Regions from separate parts of the Streptomyces rimosus genome, predicted to be linked through region 1. Evidence: riboswitches for the same ligand, from Rfam matches in the RefSeq annotation. Region 1 holds a riboswitch; each other region holds the start of a gene.

Region 1 (3,268 bases):
AACTCGCCGCTCAGCGTCTCGCGCTTGAACAGGTTGGAGACCTGCGGCTCGATGCACTCGTACACGCCCGCGATCGAGGCGATGGTCGCGGTCGGCGCGATGGCCAGCAGCAGCGAGTTGCGCATGCCGGTCGCCGCGATACGGGTGCGCAGCGCCGCCCACCGGTCCGCCCAGCGCGGCTCGGCGTTCGGGTAGTGGTCGGGGTGCAGCACGCCGCGGGCCGTACGGGTCGCGGACCAGGCCGGGTGCGGGCCGTGCCGCTCGGCGAGGTCGGCGGACGCCTCGTAGGCGGCCAGCATGATCCGCTCGGAGATACGGGTGGACAGCTCGCGCGCCTCGGGCGAGTCGAAGCCGAGCCGCAGCCGGAAGAAGACGTCCTGGAGGCCCATCAGGCCCAGACCTACCGGCCGCCAGCGCGAGTTGGAGGCGCCGGCCTGCTCGGTCGGGTAGAAGTTGATGTCCACCACGCGGTCCAGGAAGGTCACGGCCGTACGGACCGTGGCGTCCAGCCGCTCCCAGTCCATCGCCTCCTCCCAGCCGTTGGCCTCGTTGCCGAGGTGGGCGGCGAGGTTGACCGAGCCGAGGTTGCAGACCGCGGTCTCGCCGTCGTCGGTGACCTCCAGGATCTCGGTGCACAGGTTCGAGGAGTGCACCACCTTGCCGGGCTCGGCGGTCTGGTTGGCGGTGCGGTTGGCGGCGTCCTTGAAGGTCATCCAGCCGTTGCCGGTCTGCGCGAGGGTGCGCATCATCCGCGCGTACAGGATGCGCGCCGGGACCTGCTTGACGGCCAGGCCCGCGGCCTCCGCCTTGCGGTACGCGGTGTCGAACTCGTCGCCGTACAGGTCCACCAGCTCCGGCACGTCGCTGGGGGAGAACAGCGACCAGTCGGCGTCCGCCTCGACGCGGCGCATGAACTCGTCGGGGATCCAGTGCGCGATGTTCAGATTGTGGGTGCGCCGGGCGTCCTCGCCCGTGTTGTCGCGCAGCTCCAGGAACTCCTCCAGGTCCGCGTGCCAGGTCTCCAGGTAGACGCAGGCCGCGCCCTTGCGCCGGCCGCCCTGGTTCACGGCCGCGACCGAGGCGTCCAGGGTGCGCAGGAACGGCACGATGCCGTTGGAGTGGCCGTTGGTGCCGCGGATCAGCGAGCCGCGGGCGCGCACCCGGGAGTACGACAGGCCGATGCCGCCGGCGTGCTTCGACAGGCGTGCGACCTGGTGGTAGCGGTCGTAGATCGAGTCCAGCTCGTCCAGTGGGGAGTCCAGCAGGTAGCAGGAGGACATCTGCGGGTGCCGGGTGCCGGAGTTGAACAGGGTGGGGGAGGACGGCAGGTACGACAGCGTGCTGGTCAGCCGGTACAGCTCGGCGACGTCGTCCACGGCCCGCTCGCTGTGGTCCTCGGCCAGACCGCAGGCCACGCGCAGCAGGAAGTGCTGCGGGGTCTCGATGACCTGCCGGGAGATCGGGTGGCGCAGCAGGTAGCGGGAGTGCAGGGTGCGCAGGCCGAAGTAGCCGAACCGGTCGTCGGCGCCGTCCGCCAGGGCCCGGTCGACCAGCGCGTCCAGGCGCGCCGCGTGGGTCCGTACGAACTCGGCCGTGTCGTCGGCGATCAGACCCTCGCGGTGGCCGGTGGCGACGGAGGCGGAGAAGGCGGTCGCCCCCTCCGCGGCCGCCTCCTCCGCGATGGCGCGGGTCAGCAGGCGGGCGGCCAGCTTGGAGTACTGCGGCTCGTCGCCGATCAGGCCGGCGGCGGCCTCCATGGCCAGCGAGCGCAGCTCGGCCTCGTCGGAGCCGGCGTGGCGGCCGCGCAGCGCGGCGGCGGCGATCTTGCCGGGGTCGGTGGCGTCCAGGTCGGCGGTGAGGTCGGTCAGCGTGCGCAGCAGCGCGGTGCCGGGGCCGTCCCCGGCCCGGCCGCCGGCGTCCTGCCGGGGCTTCGTGTCCTTCGCGGGCTGCACGACCTGCTGGGTTGACGCGGGCTCCGTTGGCGCGATGGTCACGTGCTGCTCTCCCTCACTCGGCGGGGGCCGGGGGAGGAGCGCGACGGCCGCGTACGGGCGTGCGGCACCCCTGGCACGGCGAGGGGCGCGCGGGCACACCGCGCAGCGTCCACCGGCCCAACCCGCGAGGCCCGGACGTATCGACGACCGCGCCGGGGGTGGCGCGGGCGTACTGCGGGCAGGTCTTCGGACTCACGGGTGCGGATTGCCGCACTTCGTACACCGTTGCGGGACAGTTCCGGATTCGCACCGGATTCCCCTGCGACGACAGCGAGCACGAGCATACATCTTGTGCTGCCTCGTGCACCCACCCCCATATCTTGTGTCGCGTTGTAACGGGGTTGTCCCGAGCCGTGGTATTCGGCAGCCGTTCCAACGTCGTTCGCAGGGGCTCTGCGGGGCCCCTGCGAAGGCTTCCTGGAGCCGTTGTGGGCCTTGCGGCCGGGGGCTGACGGCCCTCCTGGACAGGGGCTGATGCAGGGGGCGTATTGGTGGCGCGGAATGTCCCTGATGCGTTGACCGGGACTCCTGAAGCGTATTGGCTCCTTGTCTGCTCCGTCGCCCGGCGGGGCGGGTGGGGGACGTGATGTGAGGGGGAACATGCGAAGAAACGGTGCTGCGCGTGGCGTGGCCAGAACCGTGGGGCTGCTGGCCGGAGCGTGTGCCGTGGCGGGGATGCTGCCCGCGACGGCCGCTGCCGCGCGGCCGGCGGCCCCGGCGACCGAACGGGTCAGTGTCGCCGCCGACGGGACGCAGGGAAACGGTTTCTCGGGCGGTCCGACGCTCAGCGCGAACGGGCGGTTCGTGGCATTCACCTCGGAAGCCACCAATCTGGGACCCGCCGACGCCAACGGCCAACAGGACGTCCACGTCAAGGATTTACGGACGGGAAAGGTCGACCTGGTCAGCGTCGCCGGTGACGGCACCCGTGGCAACGCCCTGTCGGGGTCGCCCGAGATCAGTGCCGACGGGCGGTATGTGGCCTTCTACTCCTCGGCGTCGAACCTGGTGCCCGGCGACACCAACGGCGAGGGCGACGTCTTCGTCCACGACCGGCTGACCGGCCGCACCACGAGCCCCACCGCGGGCGCGGGCACGTCCCCGTACGGCTACGGGGTGCAGAACTTCGCCCTCAGCGGCAGCGGCCGCCACCTCGCCTTCGGCTCGTACCGCGCGGACCTGGTGCCCGGCGACACCAACGAGCGCCTGGACATCTTCGTCCACGATGTGCAGAAGAAAACGACGCAACGCGTCAGTGTGGCGAGCGACGGCGC
Region 2 (3,268 bases), 4.0 Mb from region 1:
CCCACCGGCTTGCCCATCAGCACGACCTGGCTGCTGCGGTCACTGCCCGGCTTGAGCAGTACGGGGTTCATCAGCGCGCTCGGCTCGACGCGCGCCGCCGCGGCCTGCATGGCCTGCGCCCGCCCGATCTCCGCGCCCTCGCGCGTCACGAACGAGTTCAGCGACATGTTCTGCGCCTTGAAGGGCGCCACCTTGACGCCCTTGCGGGCCAGCCAGCGGCAGATGCCCGCCGTCACCACGCTCTTGCCCGCGTCGGACGTGGTGCCGGCCACCAGCAGCCCGCCGCCCAGCGGCGCCCCACTCGAACCGTTCACCTGGCACTCCTCGCCGTCCGTACGTTGCTGCTGCTCACTTGGACCTCCCGGCCGTACGGGACCGGCGTACCGCACCGGCCGCCAGACGGCCCGTGACCGTGGCCGCCAGGGCCAGCGCGCTCACCCGGCGCGACAGCCGTACGGCCCGGTCGATGTCCGCCACCGCGACGGGGCGCCCGGTGCCGCCGTTGAGCACCGGCCGGTGCTCGACCCGGCCGCCGTACGCCAGGGTGCCGCCCAGCCGTACGCCCAGCGCGCCCGCGAACGCGGCCTCCACCGGGCCCGCGTTGGGGCTCGGGTGCGATGCGCCGTCCTGCTGCCAGGCGCGCCACGCGCCCCGCCGGTCGGGGCCGGCCAGGACCGCCAGCGCGGCGGTCAGCCGGGAGCCGGGGAATCCGGCCACGTCGTCGAGGCGGGCCGAGGCCCACCCGAAGCGGCGGTAGCGCGGTGATTTGTGGCCCACCATCGCGTCCAGCGTGTTGACGGCACGGAACGCCAGCAGCCCCGGGACGCCCGCGACCGCGCCCCACACCAGGGCGCCGACCACCGCGTCCGAGGTGTTCTCGGCGACGGACTCGACCACCGCGCGCGCCATCTGCTGTCCGTCCAGGGCCTGCGGGTCGCGCCCGCACAGGTGCGGCAGGCGCTCGCGCGCCACGTCGAGGTCGCCCACGGCGAGCGCCCCGCCGACGGCCCGCGCCTCGCGGCCCAGCGAGGTGCCGCCCAGGACGGACCAGGTGGCGGCGGCGGTCAGCGCCACGGAGGCGGCGGGGGAGCGGCGTACGGCACGGGTGAGGAGCGCGGCACCGGCGGCGGTTCCGCCCGCGCACAGTGCGGTGTGCAGGGCCCCGCGCCCGCGGTCGTCGCGCCACAGGCGGCGCTCCACGGCCGCCGCGGCCCGCCCGAAGGCGGCCACCGGGTGGCCGCGCCGGGGATCGCCCACGACCAGGTCGCCGAGGAAACCCAGGGCCGCGCCGCACGCGTAGCCGGCGTGTTCGGCACGCATCGGATCAGACCGCCGTCGCGCCTCGGAGGGGCAGCGGGGTACGTCCAGCAGGTCTCGAACTGCGGCCGGGCATGGCGGTAGGTCCTCACTCAGGGTCCGCGCCCTGGTTCGACGGGTACGGCGACGAGAGTCTCCTGGCTCCCCGGATCGGCGCTTCCCCCGGCCTTCCAGTCCGTACGGAACCCGCGTCCCGGACGCGGACCGTGGCCCTTGATGGAGGAGCGCTCCCCGGTGACAGTGGCGGGACCGCGCCGGATTCTCACCGGACTTCCTCATCTGTCGCCGATTGGCTCCGGCAGTCCACCACGCTCCGCGAAGCCCGTCAACTCGCGCTTGACCTGCGGCGCGGGGCCCGCTCACGGCTGTGTCCAAGGCCACAGCGCCCCGGGCCCCGGGCCCGGCATACGGCGACGGGGTGCCCGGTGGCCGCGGCGGGTGCCGCGGCCACCGGACGCCCCGGGGCGCCGTGCCGGTGCCGGTCAGGCGGCGACGATCAGGTAAATGCCGTACGCCACGGCCGCCGCGCACAGCGCGAAGCAGGCGTACGCACCGGTCCGCGCCGCCCCGCCGGCGGCCACCGCCTCGCCCTCCTGGCGCGGCTTGCGGGACGTACCGACGATGCCGAGGGTGAACAGGCCCACGATGCCGACCGTCACGACCAGCGTGACGCCGAAGACCTGGCCGAGCGCTGCCCAGTCGATGCTCATTGCGTTCTCGTTCCTTCGTGGAAGCCGGGGAGGCGTACGGCGGGGTCAGCCGGCGGCCGAGCCGGCCTTGGCGCGGCGCTTGGTCCGGTGCGTCTCGTGCGGGTGGGCGGCCACCGGATCGGCGGTCACCGGGTCGGCGATCACCGGGGCCGCGCCGACCGGGTCGGCGAGCGGCGCGTCGGCCATCGCGGGCGCCGGGATCGTAGCCTCGACAGCCTCGGCCGCCGCGGGGACGGGCCCGACCGGGCCGGCGGGCGGCGGCGAGACGGCCTGCAGGGCGGCGGTGACGACGCCCGCGGGCTCCGCGGCCGGTCCCTCGTTGACGTTGGTGTGGTCCACCGGCTTGCGCCGGGAGGCCGCCCAGATCGCCCCGCAGACGGCGAGTGCGAGGACCGCGACGGCCGCGATGCCCCAGTCGCCCTGGTCCGCCAGCAGCGCGGCGCCCGCCGCGACCAGGCCGGCGGCCGGCAGCGTCAGGCCCCAGGCGACGACCATCCGGCCCGCCGTGGACCAGCGCACCACGCCGCCCTTGCGGCCCAGCCCGGAGCCCATGACGGAGCCGGAGCAGACCTGGGTGGTGGAGAGCGCGAAGCCGAGGTGGGAGGAGGCCAGGATGGTGGCCGCGGCGCCGGTCTGGGCGGCGAAGCCCTGCGGCGGCTGAATGTCGGTGATGCCCTTGCCCATCGTGCGGATGATCCGCCAGCCGCCCAGGTACGTGCCGAGCGCGATGGCCAGACCGGCCGAGGCGATGACCCACAGCGGCGGGTCGGCGTGCGGCGCCACGACGCCGCCGGTGATCAGCGCCAGGGTGATCACACCCATCGTCTTCTGGGCGTCGTTGGTGCCGTGAGCGAGGGAGACCAGCGCGGCGGAGGCGATCTGCCCGGCGCGGTAGCCCTTGGCGGTGTCCTCCTCGGCGCGGTTGCGGGCCAGCCGGTACGTCAGCCGGGTCGCGGCCATCGAGGCCAGGCCGGCCACGATCGGCGCGGCGACGGCCGGGATGAGGACCTTCATGACCACGGCGCCGCCGTGCACGCCGCTCGCGCCGACGGACACCAGGGTCGCGCCGATCAGACCGCCGAAGAGGGCGTGCGAGGAGCTGGAGGGGAGCCCGGCGAGCCAGGTGACGAGGTTCCAGATGATGGCGCCGACCAGTCCGGCGAAGATCACTTCTGGTCTGATGCCGGCGGTCTCGTCGATGATGCCGCCGGAGATGGTCTTGGCGACCTCCACGGACAGGA
Region 3 (3,268 bases), 1.5 Mb from region 1:
GTGGGGGCCGGGGGCGTGGCGGTCGTGCAGGGCTCCGGGAGTTGCGTACACAGGTGTACGCGGACGGTCGCGGCGTCGTAACCCGGCGGGAGCTCGCGTACGCGCCAGGAGCCGTTGCCCGCTTCCCGGGCGACGGTGAGGAACGCTTCCGCGGCGGCCAGGGCCGTGCGCGGTGCGTCATGGCCGGGCAGCCGCAGCGCCTCGGGGTCGTCGCCGATGCGCAGCAGCGCCGTACCGCCCGCTTCTGCGATCAACGTCACATCGGCGCCGAGCGCGGCCACGTCCCCGCGGCCGTCGTCCAGCGCGAAGAGGAAGCGTCCGGAGAGGGCGGGGGCCGTCGGGCTCGCGCACAGGAGGCGGTCCAGTTCGCGGGCCCAGTCCTGGACGGCGGCGCCGCCGTCGGCGCCCTGTCCGTCCAGCCCGGCGAGCGGTGAGGCGACGATGTTGCGGACGCGTTCGTGCTGGTCGGAGGGGAGGAGACCGGCGGCGCGCAGGAGGCCGGCGAGGGACGCGGCACTGTCGGCACCGAGGCCGCGCAGCTCCGCGTTGCCGCGGGAGGTGAGGGAGAGGTGGCCATCGCCGAGACGGTCCGCCGCGTCGGCCAGGACGCGCGCCTGGTGGGGCGTCAGGCGCCCTGCCGGAAGGCGGAGTCGGGCCAGGTATCCGTCGGCGGCCTGATGCAGCCGCAGCGCCCCGGGGCAGGCGTCGCCACGGTCCCGTACGACGGCGTCGCCGCGCTCCTGTACGGCGGCGCCATCGCGGTTCCGTACGTCCCGTACGCGGGCCTCGCGGCCGCCGCCTGCGCAGGCGTCACCGCCATCCCGTACGAGGGATTCGTCCCGATGCGGGGGTATCGCGGGGGTGGGCGGCATGGCGGCGAGCATACCGACGATGGCTCGGGCGGTCCCCCGCCCGGCTGTCGGCGGCAGCCCTTACTATGCAGGTCGGTGGGTCAGCTGGCCCATCGGACGCCAGCGACGGCGCCAAGGGAGGAAGCCCGGTGCAAATCCGGCGCGGTCCCGCCACTGTGAGCCCGGCCACCGCCGGGCGAGCCAGGAACTCCCGCCGTCCGTGAACACCGCCCGGGGCGCGGACCCCGAGGAAGGCCAGTCGCCGCCATGATCCTGCTGCTGTCGACGTCCGACACCGACCTGCTCAGCGCCCGTGCGGCCGCCGGTCCCGTGCCGTACCGGCTCGCCAACCCCGCCCGCCTCGACCTGGCGGAGCTGCCCGGCCTCCTGGAGGGCGCCGACCTGGTCGTCGTCCGGCTCCTGGGCGGCCTGCGGGCCTGGCAGGAGGGCCTGGACCAGCTCCTCGCCGCCGACCAGCCCCGCCCCGTCGTGGTGCTCACCGGCGAACAGGCGCCCGACGCGCAGCTCATGGAGGCGTCCACCGTCCCCATCGGCATCGCGGCCGAGGCCCACGCCTACCTGGCGCACGGCGGCCCCGCCAACCTGGAGCAGCTCGGCCGCTTCCTGTCCGACACCGTGCTGCTGACCGGCCACGGCTTCGAGCCGCCGGCCGCCGCGCCCTCCTGGGGCCACCTGGAGCGCTCGAAGCACCTGGCGGCCGAGGCGCGTACCGGTGGCGAGGTCGTGGCGCGTACGGACGACACGGGCGCCGCGACCGGCCCGCTGGTCGCCGTGCTCTACTACCGCGCCCACCACATGAGCGGCAACACCGCCTTCGTGGAGTCGCTGTGCGAGCGGATCGAGGAGGCCGGCGGCCGTCCGATGCCGCTGTTCGTGGCCTCGCTGCGGGCGCCCGAGCCGGAGCTGATCGAGGAGCTGCGGGCCGCCGACGCGATCGTGACGACCGTGCTGGCCGCGGGCGGCACCAAGCCCGCCGAGGCGTCGGCCGGCGGCGACGACGAGGCGTGGGACGCGGGCGCGCTGGCCGCGCTGGACGTGCCGATCCTCCAGGCCCTGTGCCTGACCGGGCCGCGCAGCGCCTGGGAGGAGAACGACGAGGGCCTGTCGCCGCTGGACGCCGCCAGCCAGATCGCGGTGCCCGAGTTCGACGGTCGGCTGATCACCGTCCCGTTCTCCTTCAAGGAGACCGACGAGGACGGCCTGCCGGTGTACGTCGCCGACCCCGAGCGCGCCGCCCGGGTCGCCGGCATCGCCGTCCGCCACGCCCGGCTGCGCCACATCGCGCCCGCCGACAAGCGCCTGGCGCTGGTGCTGTCCGCGTACCCGACCAAGCACTCCCGCATCGGCAACGCGGTCGGCCTGGACACCCCGGCGAGCGCCGTGGCGCTGCTGCGCCGCCTTCGTGAAGAGGGCTACGACTACGGGGACGAGCCCGTGCCCGGCCTGGAGTCCGGCGACGGCGACGAGCTGATCTACGCGCTGATCGAGGCGGGCGGCCACGACCAGGAGTGGCTCACCGAGGAGCAGCTCGCCCGCAACCCGGTCCGTATCCCGGCCGCCGACTACAAGCGCTGGTACGGCACGCTGCCGCGGGAGCTGCGCGAGCAGGTCGAGGAGCACTGGGGCCCGCCGCCCGGCGAGATGTTCGTGGACCGCAGCCGGAACCCGGACGGCGACATCGTGCTGGCCGCCCTGCGCCGCGGCAATCTGCTCATCCTCATCCAGCCGCCGCGCGGTTTCGGCGAGAACCCGATCGCGATCTACCACGACCCGGATCTGCCGCCGTCGCACCATTACCTGGCCGCCTACCGCTGGATCGCCGCCTCCCAGGAGGACGGCGGTTTCGGCGCCGACGCCATGGTCCACCTGGGCAAGCACGGCAACCTGGAGTGGCTGCCCGGCAAGAACGCCGGCCTGTCCGCCGCCTGCGGCCCGGACGCGGCCCTCGGCGACCTGCCCCTGATCTACCCGTTCCTGGTCAACGACCCGGGCGAGGGCACCCAGGCCAAGCGCCGGGTGCACGCCACGCTCGTCGACCACCTCGTACCGCCGATGGCCCGCGCCGAGTCGTACGGCGACATCGCGCGCCTGGAGCAGCTGCTCGACGAGTACGCGGCGATCTCCGCCATGGACCCGGCGAAGCTGCCCGCGATCCGTGCCCAGATCTGGACGCTGATCCAGGCCGCCAAGCTGCACCACGACCTCGGTCTGGAGGAGCGCCCGGACGACGAGGGCTTCGACGACTTCCTGCTGCACGTCGACGGCTGGCTGTGCGAGGTCAAGGACGCGCAGATCCGCGACGGGCTGCATGTGCTCGGCGGCGCGCCGGAGGGCGAGGCGCGCGTCAACCTCGTGCTCGCCATCCTGCGCGCCCGGCAGATCTGGGGCGGTACGTC

What was found. Region 1 has a riboswitch for cobalamin ahead of CP984_RS13245 (ribonucleoside-diphosphate reductase subunit alpha). Riboswitches for the same ligand answer to the same signal wherever they lie in the genome.
Region 2: it holds a riboswitch for cobalamin, as region 1 does, so the genes downstream of both, CP984_RS31650 (cobalamin biosynthesis protein) here and CP984_RS13245 (ribonucleoside-diphosphate reductase subunit alpha) in region 1, are expected to answer to the same signal.
Region 3: it holds a riboswitch for cobalamin, as region 1 does, so the genes downstream of both, cobN (cobaltochelatase subunit CobN) here and CP984_RS13245 (ribonucleoside-diphosphate reductase subunit alpha) in region 1, are expected to answer to the same signal.

Annotation. Positions count from the first base shown of each region.
Region 1 covers NZ_CP023688.1:3,251,656-3,254,923, reverse strand. Annotated here, with positions in the region: gene CP984_RS13245 (ribonucleoside-diphosphate reductase subunit alpha) at 1-1,994, opposite strand, end outside; cobalamin riboswitch at 2,155-2,318, opposite strand; gene CP984_RS13240 (TolB family protein) at 2,622-3,268, shown strand, end outside.
Region 2 covers NZ_CP023688.1:7,254,465-7,257,732, forward strand. Annotated here, with positions in the region: gene CP984_RS31645 (cobyric acid synthase) at 1-290, opposite strand, end outside; gene CP984_RS31650 (cobalamin biosynthesis protein) at 349-1,320, opposite strand; cobalamin riboswitch at 1,448-1,594, opposite strand; gene CP984_RS31655 (hypothetical protein) at 1,800-2,027, opposite strand; gene CP984_RS31660 (inorganic phosphate transporter) at 2,073-3,268, opposite strand, start outside.
Region 3 covers NZ_CP023688.1:4,776,074-4,779,341, forward strand. Annotated here, with positions in the region: gene cobG (precorrin-3B synthase) at 1-884, opposite strand, end outside; cobalamin riboswitch at 933-1,080, shown strand; gene cobN (cobaltochelatase subunit CobN) at 1,119-3,268, shown strand, end outside.